Regions from separate parts of the Janthinobacterium sp. FW305-128 genome, predicted to be linked through region 2. Evidence: predicted binding sites of a transcription regulator. Region 2 holds the regulator's gene; each other region holds the start of a gene.

Region 1 (10,168 bases), on a different contig from region 2:
AGGCGCGCTACCTGCACCGCGCCGAAACCCTGGCGCACAACATCACGGTGCGCCAGGCGGGCCTGGCCAACGGCATGATCTGGGAACACTACAAGAGCGACTGGGCTATCGACTGGGATTACAACCTGCACGACAAGAGCAATATCTTCCGTCCCTGGGGCTACCAGCCCGGCCACTTCACGGAATGGGCCAAGCTGCTGTTGATCATGGAGCGCCACGCCAGGTTCATGGCCGGACCATCGGAGTGGCTGCTGCCGCGCGCGCGCGAACTGTACGACACGGCGCTGGCCAAGGCCTGGGATGGCGCGCATGGCGGCATCCACTACGGTTTTGGCCCGCACGATGAAATCTGCGACGGCGACAAATATTTCTGGGTGCAGGCGGAAAGCTTCGCCGCCGCCGCCGTGCTGGCCGCGCGCACGGGCGACGACGCCTACTGGCAAAGCTACGACAAGATATGGGACTACAGCTGGAAGCATTTCGTCGACCACGAACACGGCGCCTGGTACCGCATCCTGACGCCCGAGAACCAGAAAATCAGCAAGGAGAAAAGCCCGGCCGGCAAGGTCGATTACCACACCATGGGCGCCTGCTATGAAGTGCTGAACGTGCTCAAAGGTGCCGCATGAGCGCCGCCTTCCCGCGTGAATTTCCACAATTCGTTTCGGCCGGCGAAGCGCTGACGGACATGCTGCGCACGGGGCCGGACGCCTGGAGCAGCCAGGTGGGCGGCTCGACCTGGAACGTGGCGCGCGTGATGGCGCGCCTGGGCGTGCCCAGCGCCTTTGCGGGCGCCGTCAGCCTCGACGTCTTCGGCGACGCGCTGGCGCAAGCGACCGACGCGGCAGGCCTGGACATGCGCTTCTTGCAGCGCCGCGCGAAATCGCCGCTGCTGGCCATCGTGCATGAACTGCATCCTCCCACGTATTACTTCATCGGCGACGACAGCGCCGACCTGCATTTCGACGCGGCGCAGCTGCCGGCCGGCTGGATGCAGGGCGCGCAATGGGTGCATTTCGGCGGCATCAGCCTGGCGCGCGAACCGCTGGCGGGCAAGCTGGTGGCGCTGGCGCAGGAGCTCAAGGCGGCTGGCGTCAAGATCAGCTATGACCCGAATTTCCGCATCATGATGGATGCGCGCTACGACGCCACCCTGCGCCGCATGACGGAGCTGGCTGACGTGATCAAGGTGTCCGATGAAGATCTGGCGGGCCTGTTCCGCCACGACGACATCGATGGCGCGTTTGCCGTGCTGCGCGGCTGGAATCCGCAGGCCACGTATTTGTATACGCGCGGGTCGCAAGGTGCGGCGCTGTACCGGGGCGAGCAGACATGGCAGGCGGCCCCGCCCGCCATCGAGGTGGTCGACTCCGTGGGCGCGGGCGACGCCAGCATCGGCGGCTTGCTGTACAGCCTGATGTACCGGCCCGATGCGGACGGCGGCCAGCACTTGCGCTTTGCCGTCGCGGCCGGAGCAGGCGCCTGCCTGGCGGCCGGCGGCTCGCCGCCTTCGGTGGACCTGGTGGAATCGCTGGCGCAGCGCACGCAGCTGCGTTAAGTCGCATGGCGCGGTGCGCCGGCAGGCAGGCGCACCACGCATATTTTTTACGCAATGCAAAAATTTATCATGGTCAGCTTGATCTGCATCGAAACGCGTTGACCTTCCCGCCAGGCCTACCTTGACGTTGGCAATCCTCCTACATGCACGCCGCATGGCCCTGTCTAGAATGGGGACTTCATTGCACACCTGGAGAACACATCATGGCCACCCAATCCCATCAGGCAGCGTCCGTTTCCCAGCAAAATGCCGGTATGCAAGACATGGATGCGATCGAATTGCTGACGCAAGATCATCAGACGGTGAAGGACTTGTTCGAACAGTACGAGGGGCTCAGCGACAGGTCGCTCGCCAGCAAACGCAAGCTGGCGCTGAAAATCTGCGAGGAATTGAGCAAGCATGCGATGGCGGAAGAGGAAATCTTTTATCCGGCCGTGCGCGAGGCCAGCCGCCTGAATGAAGACCTGATCGATGAAGCCATCGTCGAACATGCCTCGGCCAAGGAATTGATCGCGCAAATCGTCGCCATGGCGCCCGGCGAAGACTTGTACGACGCCAAGGTCAAGGTCTTGTCCAGGCAGATCGAGCAGCACGTACAGGAAGAGGAGGGCGAGATTTTTCCGCGCGCGCGCGAGGCGCAGCTCGATCTGCTGGCCATGGGCGGCCAGATCGCGGCGCGCAAGGCGGAAATGCAAGTGCCCGGGATGCAGCCCTGAGCCTGCCTGGCCGCGTGTGACTAGCGCGCTGGCCCTGTCGACGCCCGTTACATCAAGGTAAGCGCCATCAGAGGATGCGTGGCGGGCGCCTGCTGGCGGCAGGCGGTTCGCCGCCAGCGGTGCAAGTGGTGGAATCGTTGCTGGAGCGTACGATATGGCGATGATGTGGGGATGGCGTGTCTATTCAGCGGCGCCAGGGCGCCCTTTTTGCGAGAATAGGCGTAAGATTTGCTCTCTTGCCATGTCAAGAGCCTGTTCTGGGAGTGTATTCATCCGGGGATAGGTTCGAAGTCATGCGCTGACCAATATGCCGTGCTTCCCGTTGCCATGCATGGCGCCACTTGGCCGGGTCCGTGCGCTTTACAGAGCACGGGCGCTGAGAAGGAAGTCCGCATGCATAAGATCTGGAAGTTTTTCAATCCCCGGAGCTTCAAATTCAAGATGACTGTGCTCGTGGGCGTACTGGTGCTGTGCGCAACGGGTTCTGTTGCGCTCACATCGCTGTCTGTCGCGCAAGGGCAGATGGTCTCCGTCATCGGCAATCAGCAATATGCCTTGCTGACCAGTGCCGCGGCATATATCGACGAAGACTTGAATGCCAAGAAAGCGCTGCTCAAGGTGCTGGCGGAAGGGCTGCCTGCGGATGTGTATGAACATCCGCAGCGGATGCAGGCATTTATAGAAAATCATCCAACTCTGCGCGAGGAATTTTTCAATCTCGTCGCCTTTGATGCTACCGGGAAACTGATTGCCAGCATGAATGACCGGCGCGTGGCCGGCAAGCTCAATTTCGCTGCGCGCGAATATTTTATCGATACCGTGAAGCTCAGGGAAGGCGTGATATCGCGTCCATTCAAGAGCCAGCTGTCGGGCAAGCCCGTTGTGCTGGTAACCGAACCGATCTATGACAAAGCCGGCAAATTGCTGTATGTAATCGCTGGCGGTCTCAATTTGCAAAGCCCGACATTTTTTGGCCAGTGGGAGCAGCTCAAGCCGGGCAAGAGCGGTTATCTGTTTATGTTGACCGACGACGGCACGATACTCCACCATCCGGACCCGGCGCGCGTCCTGAAGCGGGTGCATGATGAAACGGGCGGCGCAACCCCTTCCACCTTGGCCGCATTGCGGGGATTCGACGGTTGGACGCAAGGTAAAACCAAGCTGGGCGTGCAGGCAATTATGACGTACAAGCATTTGCGCGCGGCAGATTGGATCATCGGCGCCGTCTATCCTGAAAGCGAGGCATTCACGCCGGTCACCGATATGTATGCCAAAGTCATCATTGCTTCGTCAGGCGTGGCCTTCCTGGCCAGTTGTGCCGGCTGGATCGCGGTGATGCTGCTCTTGCGTCCTTTGGGCGATCTGGGCCGGCATGTGGCGAGCATACGCTCAGGCAATGCCGATATTGCGGTGTTTGATATCGCCCGTAAAGACGAGTTTGGAAAGCTGAGCCGTGCATTCTATGCGCTGTCGCTGCAGAGGGAAGCGGCGGAAAACAACCTCGCCGCTCTGGCGCGTACTGACATGCTGACGGGCCTGCACAACAGGCGCATGTTTGACGAGGCGCTGGCCGCGGCATTGACGCGTGCCCGGCGCGCTGGCACGGGCCTGGCGCTGGCGTATCTGGATATCGACTATTTCAAAAAAATAAATGACACGTATGGGCATGGTATCGGCGATCTGGTATTGATTGAATTTGCCAAACGGCTCAAAGCTTGCGTCCGGGCCTCCGACACGGTGGCCCGCCTTGCCGGCGACGAGTTTGTCATTATTTTTGAACAACTGACGGAGCAGTCCGAGCTCGCGGTACTGGGCAAGAAAATCGTGCAAGGGATGGCCGTGCACTTTGATTGCGGCGGTATCGGTCTGCATGTCACCACCAGTGTCGGCTTGGCGTTCTGCACCCGGGGCGATACGACGGCGGGGGCATTCTTGACGGCGGCCGATACGGCGCTCTACAAGGCAAAAAGCGCTGGCCGCAACGGTTATGCCGTCACTTCCATCGACAGCCCCGCCTTGACCGAGGCGTTGTAGGGCCGGGTGCGCCGGAATGGCGGGTGGTGGCATCGCCTGTTCCGGCAGCGTCAAGGCCTGCGCTGGCCCTGTGCCGTCGGCGGCGCATAGCTGCCCGACGATGCGCGCTCTACCAGGGTAAATTCCATCAAGTGATGCGTGGCGGGCGCCGTCTCCCCGGCGCGGCGCTGGCGTATCTCGTCGATGACGAGCTTGACGGCGGCGCGCGCCATGTCGGCGATGGGCTGGTGGATGGTGGTCAGCTCGGGCCAGACGGTGCTGGCGACGGGCGTGTCGTCGAAGCCGCACACGCTCAATTGCGCCGGCACCTGCAAGCCCATGCCGTGCGCCACGGCCAGGGTGGCGGCGGCCATGTCGTCATTGCTGGCGAAGATGGCGCTGGGGTGCGGTTCGTGCGCCAGCAGCCGGCGCGCCGCGTCGAGCCCCGAACGGTAGGTAAAATAGCCTTGCGCCACCCTGTGCGGCGGCACTGGCAAGCCCGCTTCCCGCATGGCGTCCTCGAAGGCCTGGCGGCGCAGCAGGGCGGGCGTGTGCGCCGGGTCGCCTTCGATGAAGCCGATGTCGCGGTGGCCCAGCGCGAGCAGATGGCGCGTCATGGCCAGCGCGCCCTCGTAGTCGTCGATGCGCACGGCCGAGACGCCGGGCGAGGGGCGCGCCGTGGCCACGGCGATGGCGGGGATACCCATGGTATTGAGCTGCGCCAGCACTTCCGGTGAATCGCACAGGGGCGGCGGCACGAGGATGCCGTCCACGCCGGCCGCCACCAGGCAATCGATGCCGGCGCGCTGGCTATCGAGGTCTTCGCAGCGTTCGAGCAGCAGCTGGCCGCCGCCCTGGCGGCACTGGTCCATGGCGCCGACGAGAAATTCACTGAGGAAGGCCGCGCTGGGGTTGCTGTATAACAAGCCGATGCGCAGGGTGCCCGTGCGGGCGGCACGGGCCGCCAGGTTGGGCTGGTAACGCAGGCTGGCGATGGCCGCCTCGACCTTGTCGCGCGTGGCCGCGCTGACGCTGGCGCGCCCGTTGATGACGCGCGATACCGTCATGGCAGAGACGCCGGCCAGGCGCGCCACGTCGTGCACGGTGGCGCCGCTGGCCGTGTCGGCGGCGGCGTGGGCGGCATGCGCCGCCTTATTCGAGGTGGCCACCGAATTTCAGCTTGCCGCTGATGCGCATGCCGTGCAATTGACCCTCTTCCAGCTGGGCGGCGCTGGTGCGCTGCGCCGTGTCGCGCCGCGCCAGTCCCACCGACAGGATATCGAGCATCATCAGCTGCAGCAGGCGCACGATCATGGGCACGAAATTGAGGTTGCCTTCCGGGTGGTTCAGGGTCAGCAGCACGTCGGCCAGCTTGGCCAATGGCGAACCGCTGGCCGTGATCGCCAGCACGCGGGCGCCGCAGCCCTGCGCCACCTTGACGGTGCGCAGCAGGTCGGGCAGGGCGCCCGAACGGGAAATGACCAGCGCCACGTCGCCCGGCTTGAGCATGGCGGCGCTCATTTCCTGCGCCTGCGGGTCGGCAAAGAAGCTGCTGACGATGCCCAGGTTGAGCAGCTTGTGCTGCATGTCGTCGGCCACCACGCGGGCGCTGCCCACGGCCAGCAATTCCACGCGCTGCGCGCCGCGCAGCAGTTCGATGGCCGCCGTCAGCGCCTTCACGTCGAGCATGTCGCGCATGGCCAGCGCGGCTGAAGCGTTATTGCCCAGCACCTTGCGCGCCAGTTCCGCGTCGGAGTCCGAAATCTCCACGTGGCAGTGCGCCACCGTGATGGCGCCGCCCGTCAGGCCGGAAGCGAGTTTTAATTTGAAATCGGCCAGGCCCTGCACGCCGATCGAGCGGCAAAAGCGCATCACGGTCGGCTGGCTCACGCCGACCCGCTGGGCGATTTCGGCGATCGGCAGGGTCAGCATGGCGTTCGGCTCTTTCAATACCCAGTCGGCCACCTTGCATTCCGATGGGCTCATGCGCCCGCGCGCCTGGCGCACGGATTCGAGCACGGGCGCGCCGGTATGGGCGCGCTTGAGCTTTTGCGCGAGGATGGCGGCGATGCCCAGAAAAGTAGGCAGTTCGGCCGTGATCAGAAACGTGGGGATCTGCGCCAGGTATTCGTTCAGGCGGCCCTTTTGCTCGAAGCGGGCGCGGAACTGCGACCGTTCGAACAAAGGCCCCAGGCGCGGCACGATGCCCCCGCCTATATAGATGCCGCCCAGGGCGCCCAGGGTCATGGCCACGTTGCCGGCGATGGAGCCGAGGATGGCGCAGAAGCAGTCGACCGCTTCTAGGCACACGTCGCATTCATTGTTCAGGGCGCGGCTGGTGATGTCGGCCGCCAGCAGCGGCGGGACGTCATGCCGGCCAGCCCGGTCGGACAGGGCGCGGTAGATCAGTTCCAGCCCGCGCCCGGAGGCGAGGCGCTCGGCCGAGACGTGCGACAGTTCGCGCCAGGCGAAGGACAGCACGTCCATCTCGCGCTGGTCGCAGGGGGCGAAGCTGACGTGGCCGCCTTCGCTGCCCAGCGCTATCCAGCGGTCTTCCGCGGGGATCATGCCCGACACGCCCAGGCCCGTGCCCGAACCAAGCAAACCGATGACGCTGTCGGCGCGCGCCATGCCGCCGCCGATCTGCTGGCGCTGGTCGGGCCGCAGATAGGGCAGGGCCATGGCCAGCGCCGTGAAGTCGTTCACCACCAGCAAAGTGTCGAGGCCCAGCGCGGCGCGCATGGCCTCGATCGAGAAGAACCAGTGATGGTTCATCATGCGGATATTGTCGTCGTCGATGGGATTGGCGATGGCGATGGCCGCATGGCGCACGCGCGCCGAACCGGCGGCGCGCGCCTCGCTGCTATCCATATATGCGGTGATGGCGTCGAGCAGCGACGCGTAGTCGTCGCAGGGCAGCACGGCGACCGCTTCCAGGTGGCCCTGGCGCGTTTCCAGCACGAAGCGGGCATTGGTGCCGCCGATGTCTGCCAGCAGGCGCGGGCCTTCACTGAAACGCTCCGCTGGATCGCTGCCTGCTACTTCCATTTTTTCATCAATTTTCATGGCGGTGCTTTGTCTCGTCTGCGTGCGTGGTCGTGGCCGCGCACTGTCGTTATGGGCAAAAACCAAGGATTTTAATTCGTATACGTGCCGCGTGCCGAAAAATGCGGGATGCCTGCGCAAATGCCTGTCCACCGTGCCAGATGCGGTGGCGCCAGCGAAAAAAACAGGGCAGTCAACTCGCTTGTCGGTACGCAAATAAAGTGTCGCAGAGTAGTCGTAGGATTACAACATAATATGTTGATATTTGTTCGTAGTATAGTTACTATGTCCCTGCTGGAAAGAATTCTGGCCAGTACATTCGGCCACGAATGACTAGATAAAAAATAACTACTGAGGAGACTTACCATGCTGCATCGCAACATGTTGAAGGCCGTGTTGAAGACACTGCCAGCTGCCATCGTTTTGGCCATCGCCAGCGGTTCCGCTGCCGCCGACCCCATGTACCCATCCGATTCCGAAGGCTTCCATGGCTACCTGCGCGCCGGCGCCGGCAGCAATACCTCGGGCGGCGGCGGCTCGCAAGGCTGCTTCGGCCTGGGCGGCAATACCATGAAATATCGTCTGGGCAATGAGTGCGACGCCTACACGGAATTCGGCTACACCAAGTCCGTCGCCCAGTCCGGCGGCGTGAACTACCTGGCCACCATCTGGGTCAACGCCTACGCGCCAAATTCCGATTTCGGCGACAACAAACTGGGCATCGTCAAGGCCTATGTCGAAGCACAGGGACTCGATTTCCTGAACGGCGGCACGGCCTGGATCGGCAAGCGCTTCTACTACCGTCCTGACATCCACATGCTGGACTTGCAGTACATCAACATGAACGGCACGGGCGCCGGCCTGGACCGCATTCCTGCGGGCCCCGGTAAATTCTCGTACGCTTTCTTCAAGGACAACGACATCAACACCGTGTCGAAGACCGGCGTCGTCAGCACCAAATCGGCCGTGCGCCAGAACTTCATCTACGGCGAGATTCCCGTCAATGAAAACGGCACCCTGGACCTGGCCGCGACCTACATCATCGGCGAAGGCAAGGACAACGACGCGTTTGGCCAGAAGCATAACGGCTGGCAGCTGTCGGCCTTCCACCGTCAAGCGAAAGTCTTCGGCGGCGGCAATACCTTCGGCGTGCAGTACGGCGTCGGTCCTGGCACCGGCAAGGGCGCGCAGTTCGGCGCGTCGGGTGACACCAATTTCGGTTCGGACGTGAAACGCACGCGCATCTTCAATGACATGGCGATCCAGCCGATGGCCAACTTCGGCATGGAATTCGTCGCCCTGTGGCAAAAAGACGAATCGAACGCCAACGGTTCCTCGACCTGGACCTCGGTCGGCGTGCGTCCCGTGTACGCGTTCACCAACAACTTCAAGCTGGTGGGCGAACTGGGCACGGACCGCGTGACGCAAGCGGGCGGCCTGCCGGCCAAGCGCCTGACCAAGCTGACCATCGCCCCGACGATCTCGGCCGGCCCTGGCCTGTGGTCGCGTCCCGAGCTGCGCGCTTTCGTGACCTACGGCAAATGGAACGATGCGGCCACCGCCTCGGTCAATGCGTCGAACAACGGCGGCCCGATCTACAACAACAATACCAGCGGTACTTCCTACGGTTTCCAGGTGGAAACCTGGTTCTAAACACCGAACCAAACCTGCTGCGCGGCGCGCTTTGCGGCCTGCGATGCTCACCGGGCTTTAGCCCGGCTGCGCTTCTTAGCCACAAATCACTGCCGCTCGCGACGGTTTTGTTCAGTGTTGACGTTTGTAATGCAGATCAACCTGGCGCATCCTTCGCGGATGCGTTTTTGGCGCCGTCCCGTGATATAAATGCAATGTAGTCATGTCATGGATCACGGCGCCGTCTTTACACCAAGATGATGCCCGTTTGCAAGCGGGTCTGAGCACAAGAGCGCCGGTACAGGCGCAGATTTCACCTTTTTCGGCCCCGTATGCCGAAGCCCCCTAAAAGCTTGATCAAAAAAGGAATGTGGAGATGAAACTGAAATTCAAGATTACCCAACTGGCCGCATTGACCACCCTGGCATTTGCCGGCAGCGCCTTTGCAACCGACGTGGAAGTGTTGCACTACTGGACCTCCGGCGGCGAAGCGAAGTCCGTGGGCCAGTTGCAGCAAATCGTGAAGGAAAGCGGCTTCGGCTGGAAAGATTTCGCCGTGGCTGGCGGCGCTGGCGAAAACGCCGCGACCGCGCTGAAAACCCGCGTCATTTCCGGCAACCCGCCGACGGCTGCGCAGATCAAGGGCCCATCGATCCAGGAGTGGGGCGCCGAAGGCGTGCTGGCCAATATCGATGATGCCGCCATTCCAGGCAAATGGGATGCCGTGCTGCCGAAAGTCGTCGCCGATATCATGAAATACAAGGGCCACTATGTTGCCGCTCCCGTCAACGTCCACCGCGTCAACTGGATGTGGGTCAATCCGGAAGTGCTGAAAAAAGCCGGCGTGGCCACCACCCCGACCACCTGGGATGCGTTCTTCGACGCGGCCGAGAAGATCAAGAAATCGGGCGGCATCGCGATCGCCCACGGCGGCCAGCCTTGGCAGGACGCCACCGTGTTTGAATCGGTCGCGCTGGGCGTGGGCGGCACGGAGTTCTACAAGAAAGCCATCCTCAAGCTGGACCAGAAGGAATTGACCGGTCCGACCATGCTCAAGGTGTTCGACACCCTGGGCAAGGTGAAGACCTACATCGACAAGGATGCGGCAGGCCGCGACTGGAACCTGGCGACCGCCATGGTCATCAACAACAAGGCCGGCTTCCAGTTCATGGGCGACTGGGCCAAGGGCGAGTTCACGGCCGCC
Region 2 (10,168 bases):
TCTACTACCTGCTGCCGCGCCTGGCGGGCCGCACGCAGATGCACAGCACGCGCCTGGTCGACGTGCACTTCTGGGTGGCCACCATCGGCATCGTGCTGTACATCGCCGCAATGTGGATCGCCGGCGTGATGCAGGGCCTGATGTGGCGCGCGGTCAATCCGGACGGCACCCTGACCTACACCTTTGTCGAGAGCGTGAAAGCAACGTATCCGTACTACGTGGTGCGCGTGGCCGGCGGCCTGCTGTACCTGTCGGGTATGTGCATCATGGGCTACAACACCTGGATGACTCTGCGCGGCAGCAAACTCCCCGTCGCCCGCATTCCGGAACTGAACGCGGCGCACGCCTGATAGGAGCGAAAGCAAATGAAATTTTCACATGCATGGATTGAGAAAAACCCCTGGCTGCTGATCGCCCTGGTCACGGTGGTGATCAGCATCGGCGGCGCCGTCGAGATCGTCCCCCTGTTCTTCCAGAAGAGCACGACGGAGCCCGTCGCCGGACTGAAGCCGTATTCGCCGCTGCGCCTGGCGGGCCGCGACATTTACGTGCGCGAAGGCTGCTACAACTGCCATTCGCAGATGGTGCGTCCGCTGCGCGCGGAAACGGAACGCTATGGCCACTATTCGGTCGCCGGCGAGTTCGTCTACGACCGTCCGTTCCAGTGGGGTTCCAAGCGCACGGGGCCGGACCTGGCCCGCGTGGGTGCCCGCTACAGCGACGAATGGCACCGCACGCACTTGAACAACCCGCGCGACGTGGTGCCCGAGTCGAACATGCCGGCCTACCCATGGCTGGCGAAGACCAAGCTGGTGCCTGACGACATCATGCCGAAGATGCGCGCCCTGAAACGCCTGGGCCAGCCGTACAGCGACGAAGAGATCGCCGCCGGCCCCGCGCAGCTGCAGGACAAGACGGAAGAAGACGCCCTGGTCGCCTATCTGCAAGGCCTCGGTACATTAATCAAAACAAGGAATTAGCATGGCAATCGAAAACCTGTTTGACAGCGCCAGCAGCGTCATGACGGTGGTTTCCTTTATGACATTCGTGGGCATCCTGTGGTGGACGTTCAGCCGCAGCAATGGCGACTTCGACGCGGCGGCACGCCTGCCGTTCGCCGACGAGGCGCTCGACTATCCGGCCGATGCCGCGCCGGCACAAGGGGAGCGCAACCATGGCTGACTTTACCAATGGCTTCTGGAATATCTACATCGTCGTGCTGTCCCTGCTGGGCATCATCGGCTGCGGCGTGCTGCTGTACTCGCAGTCGAAAGTGAAAGTGGCCGCCGGCGCCCCCGCCGACGGCACCACGGGCCACGTGTGGGACGAGGACTTGAAGGAACTCAATACGCCGATGCCGCGCTGGTGGATGTGGCTGTTCTACATCACCATCGTCTTCGCGCTGGCCTACCTGTTCCTGTACCCGGGCCTGGGCACCTACGCCGGCAGCCTGGGCTGGAAATCGACGGGCCAGTACGAGGAAGAGCTGAAGAAGGCGGAAGCCGACTACGGCCCCCTGTTCAACAAGTACCTGAGCCAGGACTTGAAGACGGTGGCCGCCGATCCGCAGGCGCAAGCGATCGGCCAGCGTCTGTTCCTGACCTACTGCGCGCAATGCCACGGTTCGGATGCCCGCGGCAACAAGGGCTTCCCCAACCTGACGGACAAGGACTGGCTGTATGGCGGTGATCCCGACATCATCAAGACCACCATCATGCACGGCCGCAATGGGCAGATGCCGCCGATGGGCGCCGCGCTCGGTTCCGAAAAAGATGTCGAGAACGTGGCCCATTACGTGCTGAGTCTGTCCGGTTCCACGTCGGACCCCGTCAAGTCCGTGCTGGGCAAGGCCAAGTTCGGCGCCTGCATGGCCTGTCACGGCGCCGATGCGAAGGGCAACCAGATGCTCGGCGCGCCTAACCTGACGGACAAGATCTGGCTGTACGGCGGCAGCGCCGATACCATCATGGAAACCGTGCGCAAGGGTCGCAACAACACCATGCCGGCCTTCAGCGACTTCCTCGGCGAATCCAAGGTACACGTGCTGTCGGCGTATGTCTGGAGCCTGTCGAATCCCCAGACGCCCGTGAAATGATGTAATGGAACCTCAAGTCATCAAGATGTATGCGGCCCGCGAGCAAATCTACCCTCGCGAGGCCAAAGGACGCTACGCTACCTGGCGATGGGTATGCGTATGGCTTACCCAGCTCGCGTTCTACGGCTTGCCGTGGTTGACCTGGAATGGCAGGCAAGCCCTGCTGTTCGATTTGACCACGCGCAAGTTCTACATTTTCGGCGTCGTGCTGTGGCCCCAGGATTTCATCTATCTGGCGGCCCTGCTGATCATCTGTGCGTATTTGTTATTCCTCGTCACGGCCATTGCCGGGCGGGTGTGGTGCGGGTTTTCTTGCCCGCAAACGGTATACACGGAAATCTTCCTGTGGGTCGAACGCCGCATCGAGGGCACGCGCAGCGCGCGCATGGCCCTCGACAAGCAGGGCCCCTCCGTGCGCAAGGCGTTCAAGAAGACGGCCAAGCACCTGGTATGGGGCGCCATCGCCCTGTGGACGGGCTTTACCTTTGTCGGCTACTTCACGCCGATCAAGGAACTGGCGCGCGAAGTGACCACCCTCAATTTCGGTCCCTGGGAATGGTTCTGGGTCTTGTTCTACAGTCTGGCAACCTACGGCAACGCGGGCTGGCTGCGCGAGCAGGTGTGCAAATACATGTGCCCCTACGCGCGCTTCCAGAGCGCCATGTTCGACCAGGACACCCTGATCATCACCTACGATGCCAAGCGCGGCGAACCACGCGGCGCCATGAGCAAGAAGGCCGGCAACAACGACAAGCTGGGCGACTGCATCGATTGCACCCTGTGCGTGCAGGTGTGTCCGACCGGTATCGATATCCGCAACGGTCTGCAGTATGAATGCATCGGCTGCGCCGCCTGCGTCGATGCCTGCAATACGGTGATGGACAAGGTCGAGCGGCCGCGTGGCCTGATACGCTACAGCACCGACCATGCGATGGAAAACAACTTCAATTCGAAGCAGATCCGCCAGCGCGCCATGCGCCCGCGCGTGCTGATCTACACGTCCATCCTGGCCCTGATCATCATCGCCGTGTGTACGTCGCTGGCCCTGCGCACGCCCCTGAAAATGGACGTGATCCGCGACCGCGGTTCGATGGGACGCGAGGTGGAAGACGGCATGATCGAAAACGTCTATCGTCTGCAGATCATGAACACCTCGGAGCAAAGCCAGCATTTCAAAATCAGCGCTTCCGGCTTGCCGGGTCTGACCTTGCTGACGCGCGACGAAGTGACCTTGCAGCCGACGGAAACGCTGGGCTGGCCGATCCGCCTGCGCGTGCCGCACGGCGTCGGCGAGAAGGGCTCGAACAAGATTGCGATCGAATTGCACTCGCTGGACGACCCGTCGCTGCATGTGCGCGAAAGCGCGGTGTTCATCGTGCCGCGGTGATGTTGATTTGGGGTCGGCCCCTCCGGGTCCGACCCCGTTATTTCGCCGTAGGGGTATCATCAATCATGCGTTAGGGTCACTTGATTTTCAACCCGGAAGCAAAAGCTGGAGTCGGACCCAAAGGGTCCGCCCCCAAGGAGAACACAATGTCCGACAGTCTGAAACTGCAACCTCCCGTTGCCCCGTGGTACAAGCATCGCTGGCCATGGCTGCTGATGATCGGTCCCGGCCTGTCCGTGGTCGTCGGCAGCTTCATGGGCTATATCGCGTTTACGCAGCCCGACGCGCTGGTGGTGGGCGACTATTACAAGCAGGGCAAGGCGATCAACCAGGATTTGAAGCGCGACACGATCGCCAGCGACCTGGCCATGGACACGACCCTGTCGTATGACGTCGCTGCAGCGCGCCTGAGCGGCTCCGTGCACAGCTTCGGCAAGGCGTACCAGGGGCCTTTGCAGCTGCACCTGGCGCATGCGACCCTGCCGGAAAAGGATATCAAGCTGCTGGTGCAGCCCGATGCGGCCGGCAATTTTTCCGTGGCGCTGCCGATGCTCGAGCGCAGCCGCTGGCAAGTGCTGGTGGAAAACGACAAACGCGAGTGGCGCCTGTCCGGCATCTGGACCTGGCCCGTGCAACGCAGCATCGCGCTGCATGCGGATGAAGAGTTATAACGTACAGCGCCGGGAAAAAACCGTAGCGAGCGGCAGTGATTTGTGGCTGAGAAGCACAGCTGTGCTATAGCACAGCGAGCATCGCAGGCCGCAAAGCACGACGCGCAGTAGGTTTTGACGGTGCTGTTACTTGCAGACGTCGGTGCCGGCTGTAATGGCTTTCAGCTTGGCCGGCTGCAAGATCTCGATCTCGCGGTTGGAGACGCGCAGCCAGCCTTCCTTCTTGAATTTCGACAATAAACGGCTGACGCTTTCGATGGTCAGGCCCAAGTAGTTGCCGATTTCCTCGCGCGACATGCGCAACTGAAATTTGCTGGCCGAATAGCCGCGCGCTTCATAGCGCGACGCCAGGTTGACGATAAAGGCGGCAAAACGCTGCGTCGCCTGCATATTGCCCAGCAACAGCATGACACTTTGCTCGCGCGTGATTTCCTGGCTCATCATGCGGTGGAAATGGCGCAGCAGGGTCGGCATATTACCCAGCAATTGTTCCAGGCTGGAAAACGGGATTTCACACACTTCGCTGTCTTCCAGCGCCACCGCATTACAGTGGTGGCGGTCGGCGCTGATGGCGTCCATGCCCAGCAGTTCGCCCGCCATCTGGAAACCCGTCACCTGCTCTTCGCCGCCCGGATTGATCTGGTAGGTCTTGAAGTGGCCCAGACGGATCGCATACAGGTTCTGGAACGAGTCGCCGATGCGGAACAGCGAAGCGCCGCGCACGATCTTGCGGCGGCGGCCAATGATCTGGTCCAGTCTGTCCATGTCGCCCACGTCGAGGCCCATCGGCAGACACAATTGATGCATGCTGCAGGTCGAGCATCGCGCACGCAACGCTTCCACGGTCACTGTGGGCGAGGTTGGAGTGAGTAGCGCTTCAGTCATGTCGGTACCTTTTAGAAAATGCAACAACAAGTTTACTGCATACAGGGTTGCCGTGTGCCAATTTCACCGCAATTTCGCTGAATAAACTACGTTCCGACTTTAATTATATGGCAACATCGTCAAAAGCCCATGCGGAGAGGGCAATTTGCGTGGCGGCGCTTGCCAAGCTGGGGTATTGATAGGAAAATTCCTGACAGCATTATCTGCCGCCTGTGCCGCCCGGTACTGAAAAGGAAATCATGAAGCCTCTCGGCATCAAAGCAAAAGTCGCGCTGGCCACCAGCCTGACCTCGATCGCCATGATCGCGCTGGTCACCATGATCCAGGTGCAGCACATGCGCGACGATTTCACCAAGGTACTGTTGAGCCAGCAGTCGTCCCTGATCAGCCGCACCGCCGCCGAGCTCGACGACAAGCTGGGCATGCTGCTGCAGATCGTCACCCTGACGGCACGGCAGCAGCCGCCGGAACTGATCACCCAGCCCGCCCAACTGCGCGACTACTATTCGCGCCGCTCGATGCTGGTGCTGTTCGACGACGTGCTGGTGCTCGACGCGCACGGCGCCGTCGTGGCCGACATGCCGGAAGTGGCGGGGCGCGCCGGCATCAACGTCGCCGAGCGCGAGTATTTCCAGACCGTGCTGCGCACGCGCCAGCCCATGATCACCGAGCCGATGCTGGGCAAATCGAGCGGCATGCCCATCGTGCAGATGGTCGCGCCCGTGCTGGGCGCCGATGGCCAGGTGGCCGGCGTGGTGATCGGCGTGCTGCGCCTGTACAAGGATAACCTGCTGGGGAGGTTGCGCTCGGAAAAGATCGGCAAGAGCGGCTATTACTTCGTCCTCACGCGCGGCGCCGTGCCGCGCTATGTGCTGCATCCCGACACCAGCCGTTTGCTGCAGCCGCGCCTGCCGAACGCCAACCTGACGACCACCCGGCTGCTGAAGGACGATGGCGAAGGCACCATGGTCAGCACCAACAGCCGCGGCATCACGGCCGTCAACAGCTTCAAGCGCCTGAAATCCGTAAATTGGCTGCTGGCCGCCTCGCTGCCCCTCGACGACGCCTTCGAACCGTTCGACGGCGTGCTGTACCGGCTGGTGCTGTGGAGCATCCTCGCCTCGCTGCTGGCCGCAGCCGTGCTGGGCTGGGTCACCGTGCGCCTGCTCTCGCCGCTGGTGCGCCTGCGCGACACCCTGCAGGCGCTGCGCACCAGCGGCAGCCGTTTCACTCCCGTGCCCGTGCAGCAGCGCGACGAGATCGGCGAGCTGACGGAAGCGTTCAACGGCCTGATGAGCGAGCGCGACCGCTTGCAGCAGGAGCTCGAATCGCGCGCGGCGGAGCTGGAACAGGAGCGCGACCGGGCCGAGGCGGCCAACCGCGCGAAGAGCGATTTCGTGGCGAACATGAGCCATGAAATCCGCACGCCCCTCAATGCCGTGCTGGGCATGGTGTATTTGCTGGGCAATACCAAGCTCGATACGGAACAGCGCAAGTATCTGACCATGGTGCGCGTGGCGGGCCAGTCGCTGCTGGGCATCCTCAACGACGTGCTCGATTATTCGAAGATCGAGGCACGCCGCATGGAATTGTCGCCCGTCGAATTCGACCTCGACGAAGTCATGAACACGCTGGCCACGACGATGACGATGAATGCGGGCGAAAAGGAACTGGAGCTGGCGATTGCCGTCGAACCCGACGTGCCGCGCCGCCTCATGGGCGACGCCCAGCGCCTGCAGCAAATCCTCGTCAACCTGGCTGGCAACGCCATCAAGTTTACCGAGAGCGGCGAAGTGGTGGTGGCCGTCAGCCTGGCCGAGAAGGACAACGGCCGTGCCTGGCTGCGCTTCGAAGTGCGCGACACGGGCATCGGCATGACGGAACTGCAGCAACAGCAGCTGTTTGCCGCGTTTTCGCAGGGCGACCAGAGCATCACGCGGCGCTTCGGCGGCACGGGCCTGGGCCTGGCCATCAGCAAACAGCTGATCCACATGATGGGCGGCGACATCGCCGTCGCCAGCAGCGAAGGCAAGGGCAGCCGCTTCTGGTTCAGCGTGCCGTTCGAGATGCTGGCGCAGCCGGCCGAAACGCGGCGCACGCCGACCCTGGGCCAGCTGCGCCTGCTGGTGGCCGACGACAACCGCACCACGCGCGAACTGATCGTCAAGCTGATCGAGGCGTGGGGCTGGCTGGCCGACGAAGTGGACTCCGGCTTTGCCGCTATCGAACTGTACCGCGAGCGCCTGGCGCAGCAGCAGCCGTACGACGTGGTGCTGGCCGACTGGCACATGCCCGTGATGGACGGCCTGGCCACGGCCAAGGCCATCCGCCAGGCAGCCAGCGGCCAGCGCCAGCCCATCGTGGTGATGGTCAACGCCTTCGCCCGCAACCACCTGGAGGAAATCTCCAGCGCGGCCGAGGCCGACGTCGTGCTGATGAAGCCGATCACGGGCTCGAGCCTGTTCGACGCCCTGCACCAGGCGCTGATTACCAAGCACGACGGCGGCGAGCAGCGCATGCTGCAACAGCCGCTGGGCACGGAACTGGCCGGCGTGCATTTCCTGCTGGTGGAAGACAACCATTTGAACCAGGCCGTGGCGCGCGGCATCCTCGAACACATGGGCGCCACCCTCGACGTGGTGGGCGACGGCTTGCAGGCCGTGGAACGGCTGCGCACGGAAGCGCTGCGCTACGACATCGTGCTGATGGACATGCAGATGCCCGTCATGGACGGCTTCAGCGCCACCCACATCATCCGCACGGAACTACGCTTGAGCCTGCCCGTGATCGCCATGACGGCCGGCGTGCTGGCGTCCGAGCGCGAGCGCTGCATGACGGCCGGCATCAGCGATTTCATCGCCAAGCCCGTGGTGGTGGAAGAGATGATGGAAGTGATCCTGCGCCACCTGCCCAAGCGCCCGCCAGTGCAGACGGCGGGGCCGGCGCCCGTCGCCGATGAGGAAGTGTTTTCCATGGCGCCGCTGATGCGCGTGATGGGGCGCGACGCGAAAGGGCGCGGCGTGCTGCGGCGCATGGTGGAAGACGCGCTGAACAAGGGCATGACGCCCATGCGCGATGCCGAAACAGCATTGCAGGCAGGCCGCCACAGCGACGTGGCGCGCATCCTGCACAGCGTGCGCGGCTCCGTCGGCACCCTGGGCACGAAACGCCTGATCCGCACCGCGTTCGCCACCGAGGAAGCCATCGATGCGGGCCGCCTCGACGAGGTGCCGGCGCTGCTGGCGCAGACGGCGCAGGAACTGGAGCAGGCGCTGGCGGCGGCGGCCGATTGGTTGTCCAGGCTGAAGGATTAAGCCTGCAACGTAAAACTGGGGTCAGACCCCAGAACCTTGTCGGATTACGCGCTTGCGCGCTAATCCGACCTACCCCATTTACGCTGGCACGCCCAGAATTACGCTGGACGCCTTGAAAATCGCCGTCACCTTGCTGCCGATCTCGATGCCCAGCTCGGTGCTGCTCTGGTTGGTGATGATGGCGGCGATGGTGCCGCCGCGCGGCAGGTCCAGCACCACTTCCGTGTTGACGGCGCCCGTCTGCACCCGCGTCACCTGCCCGGCCAGCTGGTTGCGTGCGGAAAAGCGCGCGCCTGCGCTGTCGGCCACGAGGATGATCGACGATGCCTTGATCAGCGCAAACGCTTCCGCGCCCGGCACCAGGCCCAGACTTGCGCTGCTGCCTTGCGTGACGATGGCCACGATGTGCTGGCCACCGGGCAATTCCAGCGTGACTTCGTCGTTGACGGCGCCCTGTTTCAGTTCGGCCACCTTGCCCAGGAATTGGTTGCGTGCCGTGGTTTTCATGGCCATTCTCCGTATGAGTAAAAGATCGTCGGCGATGCCTTCGGCCTGGCTGCCCAGCTGGCGCAGGTAGCGCGCATGCTCGCGCTCGATGATGCGGAAATTGTCGACCAGCTGGCGTCCCCGTTGCGTCAGCCGCGTGCCGCCGCCGCCCTTGCCGCCCGTCAGGCGTTCGACCAGCGGCTCGCCGGCCAGGTTGTTCATCGCGTCGATCGCGTCCCAGGCCGCCTTGTAGCTCATCTTCACCAGCTTGGCCGCCTGCGTGATGGAGCCGCACTCGGCGATGGCGCCCAGCAATTCCACCCTGCCGGCGCCGCCCAGGTGCTCGCCGCCCACCGTCATCCATACCGAGCCTTGCAGGCCGATTTCCGCTGCCGCTGATTTATCCAATGCGTTCACCCAATGCCATGTGTTCTTCCCTGTTATCGATCTGTCCGTCGCGCAAGTACAGCACATGCTCGCCCAGGATGCGCGCATCTTCCGGATCATGGGTGATCAGGATCATGGGCACGTCCAGGCGCTGCTGCCACTGGCTCAGTTCCAGGCGCATTTTGACACGCAGGGCCGGATCGAGGGCGGCGAACGGCTCGTCGAGCAGCAACGCGGCCGGTTCCGCCACGAGCGCCCTCGCCAGCGCCACCCTTTGGCGCTGGCCTCCGGACAACTCGTCGGGAAACTGGTGCGCCAGTTCCTGCAAGTGGAATGCATCGAGCCAATGCTCGACCCTCTGCAATTTTTCGCGCGCACGCGGATTGAACCAGCCGCGCGCCAGGCCGAAGCCCACGTTCTGGCGCACCGTCAGGTGCGGGAACAGCGCGTAGTCCTGGAACAGGTAGGCGACATTGCGCTGCTGCGGCGGCAAGTTGATGCCGGCGGCCGAATCGAACAGGGTACGCCCGTTCAGGCGGATATGGCCCGCGTCCGGTGTAAACAGTCCGGCAATGGCTTTGAGGGTCATGCTCTTGCCGGCGCCGGACGGGCCATACATGGCGATGCGCTGGCTGCCTGAGGTGCATTGCACGTGCAGGTCGAAACGGCGTTTGCCGGAGCGCAAGGTAGCGCGAATGTCAAGGTCGAGTTGCATGGACGTCATCATAGGCCTCATTTGTGCGCGACGCGCCCGGGCGCCAGGCGGCCAGCCGACAGCAGCACCACGATGCAGACTAGCGAGATAATCACGACCAGCGTATTGGCCACGTCATCCTGGCCCGCCTGCACGGCTTCATACACGGCGACGGATAAAGTCTGCGTCTTGCCGGGAATGCTGCCGGCCACCATCAGGGTGGCGCCGAATTCGCCCAGCGCGCGCACA
Region 3 (10,168 bases), on a different contig from region 2:
GACCCTGGGCGACAAGGCCTTTACCGTCACGCAATTGATCGCCAGCGAACCGGACCGCGGCGCATCGTTCCTCAATTTCGCCCCGAGGGTGATGCTGCCCTTGAGCGACCTGGCCGCCACGGCGCTGGTGCAGAACGGCTCGCGCGTGTCGTACCGGCTGCTGCTGTCGGCGCCGCCCGCCAAGGCGGCCGAGCTTGCGCAATATCAAACCTCGCTGGAGAGCCAGATCAAGGCGCAGTCCATCAAAGGCGTGCGCATCGAATCGCTGGAATCGGGCAGCCCGCAGATGCAATCGACCCTGGACCGCGCCGACCGTTTTCTGTCCCTCGTCGGCCTGCTGTCGGCCATGCTGGCGGCCGTCGCCGTGGCCATGGCGGCGCGCCGCTTCATGCTGCGCCACCTCGACGCCTGCGCCATGCTGCGCTGCCTGGGCTTGACGCAAAACCAGGTGACGGCCATGTACGTGATCGAATTCTTATTGGTCGGCCTGGTGGGCAGTCTGATCGGCGTGCTGGTGGGCTTCGGCGGCCACCTGGTGCTGCTGGAGCTGTTGGGCAAACTGGTGCAGAGCGACTTGCCGCCCGTGTCCCTGCTGCCCGCGCTGCAGGGCGTGGCCACCGGCATGCTGCTGTTGCTGGGCTTTGCCCTGCCGCCGATTTTGCAGTTGCGCAATGTGCCGCATAACCGGGTGATCCGCCGCGAACAGGAGCCGCCGCAGGCGCTGGCCCTGGCCACCTACGGCCTCGGCATTGCCGCCTTCGTCGTGCTGCTGTTGTGGCAGGCGGGCGACGTGAAACTCGCGCTGCTGACGGCGGCCGGCTTCCTCGGCGGCTTCGCGCTGTTCGGCCTGGCCGGCTGGCTGGGCATCCGCTCGCTGAAAAGCCTGCGCGGCGCCTTCAATCACCAGGGCTGGCGCTTTGCCGTCACGTCATTGCAGCGCCGCCCGGGCGCCACCGTCATCCAGGTGGTGTCGCTGGCCTTGGGCCTGATGGCCTTGCTGCTGCTGACGGTGGTGCGCGGCGACCTGATGGTGGCCTGGCGCAATGCCACGCCGCCCGATGCGCCGAACCGCTTCATGATCAATATCCTGCCCGAGCAGAAGGACCCGATCGCCGCGCGCCTGGCGCAGGCGGGCGTGGCCAACGCGCCTTTGTATCCGATGATACGGGGCCGGCTGGTGGCCGTGAACGGCAACGCCATCACGGAAAGCACGTACGAGGATGACCGCGCCAAGGGCCTGGCCGACCGCGAATTCAATCTGTCGACGATGGCCACGATGCAGGAAGAAAACAAGCTCGTGGCCGGCAAGTGGTTCAGCGACAAGCCCGGCGCGCCGGCGGAAGCGTCGGTGGAAGAGGGCATCGCCAAGACATTGAAGCTGAAGCTGGGCGACAAGCTGCGCTTCGACATCGCCGGTCAGAGCGTCGAAGCGGCCATTACCAGCTTGCGCAAGCTGGAATGGGGCTCGATGCGCGTCAATTTCTTTGTCATCATCAATCCGGCCGCCATGGCGGACACGCCGCAGACGTGGATCACGGCCTTCCACCTGCCGCCTGCGCAGGCGGACCTGGGCAACGCCCTGCTGCGCGACTATCCGAATTTGACGGTGGTCGACGTGGGCGGCGTGCTCAAACAAATCCAGGGCGTGCTGGACCAGGTGGTGACGGCCGTCGAATTCCTGTTTGCCTTTACCTTGGCCTCGGGCTTGCTGGTGCTGTATGCGGCCTTGATGGGCTCGCAGGACGAGCGCACGCGCGAAGCGGGACTGCTGCGCGCCCTGGGCGCCACGCGGCGCCAGCTGGCACAGGCGCAGCTGATCGAGTTTTCCCTCGTCGGCGCGCTGGCCGGCCTGCTGGCCGCATCGGGCGCGGCGGCCATGGGCTGGGCTCTGGCGACGTACCAGTTCAAGTTCGCCTGGAGCTTCGCGCCGGGCGTGTGGGCCTTCGGCCTGCTGGCCGGCGCCCTGTGCGCCATCGCCGGCGGCTGGCTGGGTTTGCGCAATGTCTTGAAACATCCGCCGCTGCAGACCTTAAGGGAAGGCTAAACAATGACGCCGTCGCCCGCGCCTGCGCGCAGAAATTGCGCGTAGGACATCACCGGCTGCCCCAGCTGGTGCGCCGGCACGTCGAACAGGGCCCAGAAATACGTCACGCCGCCCAGGCAGATGGTGGGCGCGGCGCAGTAGCGAAACCAGTTCTCGCCTATCTGCGCCGCGTACATGCCGTCGCTGTTGGCGTCGGAAAAGTAGGGAATCACGCGCATTTCCAGCAGGGCCTGCAGCAATGAATCGGGCGCGTCGCTGTCGCGCGCCATTTCATACTGCGTGTGCAGGCTGCGTTCCGTCTCGATGATCATCAGCTTGGCGTGGCCGTCGCGCGTGAAGAACAGGATGCCGCTGGGATTGGGGAAAATATAAAACTCGACGAAGCCGTGGCGCTGGCACAACTCGTGCACGACGGCGGCCAGCGCCTCGTCTTGCAGGAAACTGTAGTCGTGCAGCATCAGCAGATCGCGCACGGTTTCCGATTGCTGCAGGAAGAATTCGCGCTGCAGGGCAACGATTTCCTGTTCCAGGATGTCGAGCGCATCGTCGTCGCTCTTCTTGATGTAGCGGTCGATCAAGCCCCGGTTGAAGGCCGTCACGGCCACCTTTTCATCGGCCGCGCCCGTAAATAGAATCTTCTTGCACGGCAAGTCGCGCACGGCCTGGCAGAATTCCAGGCCATTCATCTGCGGCATCGAATAATCGACCACCAGCACGGACGGCACGGCAAAGCGCTGCGCCTGGCCGCTGATGCGCCAGATGCGTTCGATGTCGAGCGCCACGTTGCACTGGTCGGGCGGCAGGTTTTGCGTGTCGAAATTGACGTGCAGCGGCGTCTCGCCCGGCTGCGTACTCTGGCGCAGCCAGTGCAGCGCGCTGCTCGTGTCGTGGAAAGTCTTGCGCGCCAGGCCGGGATCGAGCTGGAACGCCAGGCTTTTCAGGAAGGAATCGCTGTCGTCGATCAATACGGTCAAGGTCGGATGGGTGTAGACGGGCAGTTGCATGCGTCACCTCGCGCGGTGGATGGATGGAAAACGGTTGTGCGTGGGCACGGGCAGGGGCTGGGGAAATTCCAGCACGAAGATGGCGTAGGCGCCTTCGCGCGCGACGCAGCGGATGCGCGCCTGCCAGGCTTGCATGATTTGCCGGCACAGGGCCAGGCCGATGCCGCTGCCGTTATGCGAGGGATACGAATAGAAGCGGTCGAAGATCAGCGGCAAGCGGCTGGCCGCGATGCCGCAGCCCGTATCGATGAACAGCAGGCGCGGCACGGGATGGGCGCCATCGATGATGATGCGCACTCTTCCCTTGCCGGCGCGGTGGATGCTTTTCAAGGCATTGCGCAGCAGATTCAGCAGGATGACCACGCACAGCTCGGACTGGCCGGGAAACGTGAAATCGGCGCGCACGTCGACCTTGACGATGTCGCGCTGGGCCGTGCTGGTAAACGGGTAGCGGCGCAGCACGGCCGTCACGCTGTCGTGCATGGCCACCGCCTCGTTGGCTTCGAGCTTGCGGTTGACGGCGCTGGCGCTGAGCAGGAACAGATCGATCATGTGGTGCATATGGCGCACTTCGAACTGGATGCGCGCCAGCGCTTCCCCGCTGGCCTCGTCCGGCAGCTGCCCTTGCAGGTTTTGCCGCAGCCCGCGCTGCAGCCCGCGCACGTTTGCCTCGACGCTGACGAGGGGCGTGCGCAATTCGTGCGCCACGCTGCCCAGGCCGGCCGCCAGCCCGGCCAGTTTCTCCTGCGCGCCCACGTTGCGGCCCACCTTGACGACGGACAGCACGGCAATCGTGAACCAGTGCACGGGCAATTGCTGCAAGACGTCGCGGCTGAGCAGGAAGGCTGGATCGCCGGCCACGGCAAACGCCAGGCAAGCCAGCAGGGTGCCGCTCAGGTAGGCCAGCACGGCGATGCGCGTATCGAAGTGAAACAGCACGACCAGCGCCACCAGCAGCGAATGCGCCCACATGCTCGAGGCGTGGTTCATCAGGAACATATATGTAAAGAAAAACGGCAGTTCGAAGGTCAGCCCCAGGAACAGGTAGACGCTGAACCAGGTATTGCTGAAGCGGTCAGGCCACAGCGCGGGCAGGAACAGCAGGGCGGAGATGGTGCGCAGCAGCGGCGATTCGTATTCTTGCGGAAAGAAATAATGCCACAGCGCGTAGTACATGGGCATGCCCAGCGCACCGATGAGCGCCAGGGTGCGCACCTGAGCGCGCCGCACCGGCGTGTGTTCGATGGCGTCGTGGAAATGCAGGAAAGGCTGGAGCAGCTTGCCTTGCCACCGTTTTCCGGAAGGGGACTGCGCATGCATCATGATCAGAGGGGCGTGTTCGTTGAGGCGTGTCAATGCAACATGATCGGCGGGTTCCCTCTGTATCAGCACAATATCGGCACAACTGTTGAGCTGTATCAAACGCTTGCCGGATGACTCGCGCATGTTGGATGCGGTAGTTCCCACCGCAACCAATCAGGAGTTCCTATGATAAACGCTATTTCCCCTCTGCCGTCCCGCGCCATCCATGCCGAGCAAAGGATGCCCGCCTTCGTGCGCGCGCGCATGGATGAGCACTATGTCGAGCGCATCGAGAAGCTGCTCGGCGGCGAGCACTTGCATGAATGGCAAGCCGTGCCGGCCAGTGCAATCATGCTGGCAGGCAATGATTACCTGAACATCGCCGGCGAGGCGGCGCTGCTGGCGGCCCAGGCGCGCGTCTTGCAGGGCGGCGGCGCCATGCTGATGTCGTCCGTGTTCCTGCAGGAAGGCAGCCGCCAGCACCGGCTGGAACACAAGCTGGCGGATTTTCTCGGCAGCGAAGCGTGCGTGCTGGCGCAGTCGGGCTGGGCCGCCAACGTGGGCTTGCTGCAAAGCCTGGCCGGCCCCGGCATCCCCGTGTATCTGGACATGCAGGCGCATGCGTCGTTGTGGGAAGGCGTGCAATCGGCGCAAGCCGTGCCCGTCGCCTTCCTGCACAACGATGGCGCCCACCTGCAGCGCCAGCTCGACAAGCATGGCCCCGGCATCATCATCGTCGATGCGCTGTACAGCACCAACGGCAGCGTGGCGCCGCTGCTGGACATGGTGGAAATTGCCGAACGCAGCGGCAGCATGCTGATCGTCGACGAGTCGCACTCGCTGGGCACGCACGGCCCGCAGGGCGCGGGGCTGGTGGCGGAGCTGGGCCTGGCCGAGCGCGTGCATTTCCGCACGGCGTCGCTGGCCAAGGCGTTCGCGGGGCGGGCGGGGCTGATTACCTGTTCGGCCCGTTTCAAGGGATATTTTTTGTCCGCCTCGCGGCCCGCCATCTTCAGTTCCTGCCTGCTGGAACACGAGCTGGCGTGGTTCGATGCGGCGCTCGACTTCATCCGCGCCGCCGATGGCCGCCGCACCGCGCTGCACCGCCACAGCGTGCAGCTGCGCCAGGGGTTGACGGATCTCGGCTACAACGTCAGCGACGGCACCGAGCAGATCATCGCGCTGGAAGCGGGCAGCGAACCCGATACCTTGATCCTGCGCAAGGCGCTGGAACGGCACGGCATCTACGGCGCCGTCTTTTGCGCGCCGGCCACACCGAAGAACCGTTCGCTGGTGCGCCTGACCCTGAATGCGGGTTTGCGCGAGGACGAGTGCGCAAGAGTGCTGGCCGCCTGCGCCGCCATCCGCGACGAGACGGGCATGGCGCGCTGGCCCTCGACGCGGCGCCTGCGCAAGCTGGCGCTGGTGTAGCGCGCGTCAGCCGTTGGCGGGCTGGTTGCCGGCGATCGTGCCCAGCAGCATGGACAGGGGCGCCAGCTGGTCCGCGCTGGCATTGCCCAGCAATTCCTGTCCCAGCGCCTGCGCCGTCGTATTCGCGTGCGCCAGCAATGCCAGTCCCGCTTCGGTGATGGCGGCGTAGCCGACGCGCGCATCGCGTGCATCGGCCTGGCGCGCCACCAGGCCGATTTTTTCCAGCGGCATCAGCGAGCGCGTGATGCCGGATGCCGTCAGCGCCAGGCGCTCGGCCAGGTCGATGCGGCGCAGGCGTCCGCCGGGCGCCCGCTGCAAGTGGTACAGCAATTGGTAATCGCTGAAACTCAGGCCGTGCAGATTGCCCAGGATGCTGTCGAAGCGGCGCACGATGAGCGCCTGGGCGCGCGCCAGGCGCAGGCAAAAGTCCAGCGCGCCGCCGCCGTCCGGCGTCGGGAGAGTGTGTTCGGTCATGACATCCTTTTCATTTGCTGCGCAGTGCGTGAGTGCGCAAGTGTAAAGCATGGCCGCTCAATAGCGTGCCTGTCCCTGTTCCAGCAGCTGCGCCTGGTGCAGCGCCAGCAGGGCGTCCAGTTCGGCGTCCGCATCGAAGTCGGGATCGGCGGATTGATCGACGGTGTCGATGATGTCGAAGCGGAAAGCCGCCGCACCGTCGCGCCGCCAGTCCGCCTGCAGGCGGGCGTTGCGGTGCGTACCCAGCGTGAGTTCGAAGCGGTGGCGGTTCAGCGCGCCGGGCGCGTTGCGGCTGCGTTCGAGCAGGGTGCGCCCGCTGGGCAGGTGGCGCAGCGCGATGATGCCCAGCGCGGGCGCTTGTTGCCGGTAAGCTGCTTTCAAGGCTGCTTGCTGTGTTTTATCCATGTTGTGATTTCCTTAAGCTTGGGTGACGTAATCGGTGCTTGCGATGTGGGCAATATCCGTGAACAGGGCGGCGGCGATGGCGGCGGCCAGCAGCAGAGCGCCGCCGACGCAGAACAGCTCGCCAACGCTCACGTGGCGCAGCAGCGCACCCGTGGCCGCCGCCGACAGGGGCGCCAGTCCCAGGAAGATGCCCATGAACACAGCCATCGCCCGGCCCAGCATGGCGGGCGCCACGCGCCGCTGTATCCACGTAAAGATGGCCACCTGCACATAGCCGCCCAGCACTCCCGTGACGGCCAGCAGGGCCGCGCCGTGCCAGGCCGAGCCGATTTGTCCCAGCGCCATCAACAGGCAAGCCACGATGGCGTCGGCGGCCAGCAGAGTGGCGCCGAAATGGCGGCGCAGCCAGGCGCCGCCCAGGCTGGACGCCAGCATGCCGGCCAAGGTGCCGGCGCCGTGCGCGCCCATCAGCATGCCCAGCGCCGCGGCGCCGTGCAGGCGCTCGTTGGCCAGCACGGGCAAGGCGACTTGCAGCGGACCCATGACGAAGAAGGCCACCACGGCCCAGTAGGCATAACAGCTGCGCAGGGGCAAGTCGCGCCACACCATGGCCAGGCCCGCCGCCATGTCGCGCCACATGCCTTGCGGCGCCGCAGCCGCAGCCAGGGGCCGTAGCTTGACTTGGCGCAAGGTCCACGCGGAAAACACAAACGTCAGCGCATCGATGGCGAAGGCGGCGGCCAGCGCCGCCATGGAGGTGTGCTGCCCGTTACCGTGGGCACCCAGCACGAGCGCCGCCAGCAGCGGACCGGCCAGCAAGGACAACTGGCGCGCACCCATCTGCAAGCCATTGGCTTTCTGCAACGTAGGTGCAGGCACGGCTTGCGGCAGGATGGCCGTGCCGGCCGGAATGCCGAAGGCGGACGCGATGCCCAGCGCCAGCGCGGCCGCATACGCGAGCGCCAGGCTGGCCAGGTCCAGCACCAGCAGTCCCGCCAGTGCCAGCAGGATGGCGGCGTTCGCATATTTGCTCAGCAGCAGCACGCGCCGGGGCGAATAACGGTCGGCGATGGTGCCGCCCAGCAAGATGAGCACGGCGCGCGGTGCGCCCATCAGGGCCACGGCGATACCGAGGCTGAGGCTATCGCCCGTCAGGCTCAGCACGAGCCAGGGCAGGGCCAGCAGGCTGAACTGGTCGCCCAGCATGGAGACGAGTCCGCCGCCCAGCAGCCAGCGGAAGTTGGTATTGCGCAGCAAATCAGTGTCTGTGGCGGTTGGCATATTCATCTTGTCCCTGTTTTAAAATTGCATGGTAGTTGATGAAAGCTTGATCAGTCAAGTATATTGCCATTTATTGCGGCAGGGAGCGCTGGCGCTGCATGGAGCGCCGATGCTTGCGCTATCATGGCGGCCATGACTGATACCATTGCCCCCACCCTGTACGAGACCATCGGCGGCGCCCCCGTGCTGCGTGAAATGGTCGACCGTTTTTATGACTTGATGGAACTCGAAGCCGAGTTCGCCGGCATCCGCGTCATGCATCCGCCCTCGACGGACGGCTCGCGCGACAAGCTGTATTTCTTCCTGACGGGCTGGATGGGCGGACCGGATCTGTACATCGAGAAATTCGGCCACCCGCGCCTGCGCGCCCGTCACTTGCCGTATGCCATCGGCACCAGCGAGCGCGACCAGTGGCTGCGCGCCATGGCCTGGGCCATGGAAGACACGGGCATCGAAGAATCCTTGCGCGTGCGCCTGATGGAATCGTTCTATCAGACGGCCGACTGGATGCGCAACAAAGCTGACTGATCCCATGAGCCCAATCGAGTTCTACAGCCTGCTGGGTGCCGCCATCGCCGCCATCGTCCTGTTGTTCTTGCTGCTGCTGCGCCCCCGTGGCGCGGCCGGCGATGGCGCCACCACCCTGGCGCTGGTGCAGCAGCACCAGCAGCAAAGCCTGGAACGCATCGACCGGGTCGAGCGCGAAGTGCGGCTGCAGCTGCAGGCGTCGGCGCAAGCCACGCGGCAAGACCTGGCCGCCGGCCTGGCGCAATTCCAGGCGGCGACCCTGCAACAGCTCGACAGCCTGCGCACGCAGATGCAGGCGCAGGGGAAAGTCGGGCGCGAAGAACAGGCGCAAAGCCTGGCGCGCTTTGCCGAGAGCACGAATCAAACCCTGTCCCAGCTGACGGAATCGAATGCGCAGCGCATGCTGGAAGTGCGCGCCACCCTGGAGAACAAGATCCGCGACTTGCAGGCCGACAATGGCGCGCGGCTGGAAGAAATGCGCAAGACGGTCGACGAGAAACTGCACGCGACGCTGGAAACGCGCCTTTCCGCCTCGTTCCAGCAAGTGTCGGAGCGGCTGGAAAAAGTCCACCAGGGACTCGGCGAAATGCAGCAGCTGGCGCTGGGCGTGGGCGATTTGAAGCGGGTGCTCACCAACGTCAAGACGCGCGGCACCTGGGGCGAAGTGCAGCTGGAAATGCTGCTGGAGCAGGTACTTACTGTCGACCAGTACGCGAAGAACGTGGAAACGTTGCCGGGCAGCGGCGCGCGCGTGGAATTCGCCCTGAAGTTGCCGGGCATGGTCGATGGCGGTCCGCCCGTGTGGATGCCCATCGATGCGAAATTTCCCAAGGAACAGTACGAGCGCCTGGTCGAGGCGGCCGAGCGGGCCGATGCGGACGCCGTGGCCCTGGCCGGCCGCGAACTGGAGCGGGCCGTGCGGGGCGAAGCGAAAACCATCGCCGAGAAATACCTGGCGCCGCCGCTGACGACGGATTTCGCCATCCTCTTCCTGCCTACCGAGGGACTGTATGCGGAAGTGCTGCGCCGCCCGGGCCTGGCCGACGAATTGCAGCGCGTGCACCGGGTCAGCATTGCCGGGCCATCGACCCTGACGGCTTTGCTCAACAGTCTGCAGATGGGTTTCCGCACCCTGGCGCTGGAAAAGCGCTCGTCCGAAGTGTGGCAAGTGCTGGGCGCCGTCAAGACGGAGTTCGGCAAGTTCGGCGACGTGCTGTCGCAAACCCGGCTGACCCTGGAAAAGGCGGCGAAGAATATCGAAAGCGCGGAAGTGCGCAGCCGGCAGATGGCGCGCAAATTGAAATCCGTGGAAGCCTTGCCGGGCGAGGCAGCCGCCTTGCTGCTGGGTAAGGCGGACGGCGGCGCCGGCGACGGCGAGTAGCGCGCCGCCTCAGGCCGCCCGCGCAGTGCGGCGGCGCAGCGCGCTGTAGCCGATCAGCGCCAGTCCCGCCAGCAGCATGGCCCAGGTTTGCGGTTCCGGCACGGCCGGCAAGACGGTCGGCACCGTCGGTGGCAAGCTAGGGATGATCACGGTGGGCGGCACGATGATGCTGCTGCCCCTGTCCGGCGGCACGCTTCCGCCACCACCACCACCGCCGCCGCCCATGCCGGCAGGCGGCGTGATGCCGCCGGCGGTACGCACGTAATCGAAGGGCAGGAAAGGAATGCTGGCCACCTCGGGCGGCATGGCGCCGCCCGT

Evidence for each region. Region 2 encodes FNR, which switches genes on or off when oxygen is low (the NO sensors DNR and NnrR bind a similar motif). Its sites were predicted from a motif close to TTGATNNNNATCAA; they were not measured.
Region 1: IGS60_RS16185 (hemerythrin domain-containing protein) is a predicted target of FNR. The motif match lies at 1,637-1,650, and genes of this name have one in related genera.
Region 3: cqsA (alpha-hydroxyketone-type quorum-sensing autoinducer synthase) is a predicted target of FNR. The motif match lies at 4,457-4,470, and genes of this name have one in related genera.

The regions. Positions count from the first base shown of each region.
Region 1 is NZ_JACYMK010000007.1:153,032-163,199, forward strand. Features, by position in the region: gene IGS60_RS16175 (AGE family epimerase/isomerase) at 1-629, shown strand, start outside; gene IGS60_RS16180 (carbohydrate kinase) at 626-1,558, shown strand; gene IGS60_RS16185 (hemerythrin domain-containing protein) at 1,822-2,274, shown strand; gene IGS60_RS16190 (diguanylate cyclase) at 2,668-4,308, shown strand; gene IGS60_RS16195 (LacI family DNA-binding transcriptional regulator) at 4,359-5,456, opposite strand; gene IGS60_RS16200 (glucokinase) at 5,440-7,353, opposite strand; gene IGS60_RS16205 (carbohydrate porin) at 7,699-8,985, shown strand; gene IGS60_RS16210 (ABC transporter substrate-binding protein) at 9,341-10,168, shown strand, end outside.
Region 2 is NZ_JACYMK010000004.1:365,842-376,009, reverse strand. Features, by position in the region: gene ccoN (cytochrome-c oxidase, cbb3-type subunit I) at 1-350, shown strand, start outside; gene ccoO (cytochrome-c oxidase, cbb3-type subunit II) at 366-980, shown strand; gene IGS60_RS11590 (cbb3-type cytochrome c oxidase subunit 3) at 982-1,182, shown strand; gene ccoP (cytochrome-c oxidase, cbb3-type subunit III) at 1,175-2,095, shown strand; gene ccoG (cytochrome c oxidase accessory protein CcoG) at 2,100-3,482, shown strand; gene IGS60_RS11575 (FixH family protein) at 3,629-4,153, shown strand; gene fnr (fumarate/nitrate reduction transcriptional regulator Fnr) at 4,280-5,038, opposite strand; gene IGS60_RS11565 (response regulator) at 5,278-8,352, shown strand; gene IGS60_RS11560 (TOBE domain-containing protein) at 8,431-9,198, opposite strand; gene IGS60_RS11555 (ABC transporter ATP-binding protein) at 9,239-9,940, opposite strand; gene modB (molybdate ABC transporter permease subunit) at 9,958-10,168, opposite strand, start outside.
Region 3 is NZ_JACYMK010000001.1:926,113-936,280, forward strand. Features, by position in the region: gene IGS60_RS04215 (ABC transporter permease) at 1-2,044, shown strand, start outside; gene IGS60_RS04220 (response regulator) at 2,041-3,048, opposite strand; gene IGS60_RS04225 (HAMP domain-containing sensor histidine kinase) at 3,052-4,404, opposite strand; gene cqsA (alpha-hydroxyketone-type quorum-sensing autoinducer synthase) at 4,537-5,781, shown strand; gene IGS60_RS04235 (MarR family winged helix-turn-helix transcriptional regulator) at 5,788-6,255, opposite strand; gene IGS60_RS04240 (GIY-YIG nuclease family protein) at 6,313-6,660, opposite strand; gene IGS60_RS04245 (MFS transporter) at 6,673-7,941, opposite strand; gene IGS60_RS04250 (group II truncated hemoglobin) at 8,074-8,469, shown strand; gene rmuC (DNA recombination protein RmuC) at 8,474-9,850, shown strand; gene IGS60_RS04260 (MHFG family PEP-CTERM protein) at 9,860-10,168, opposite strand, start outside.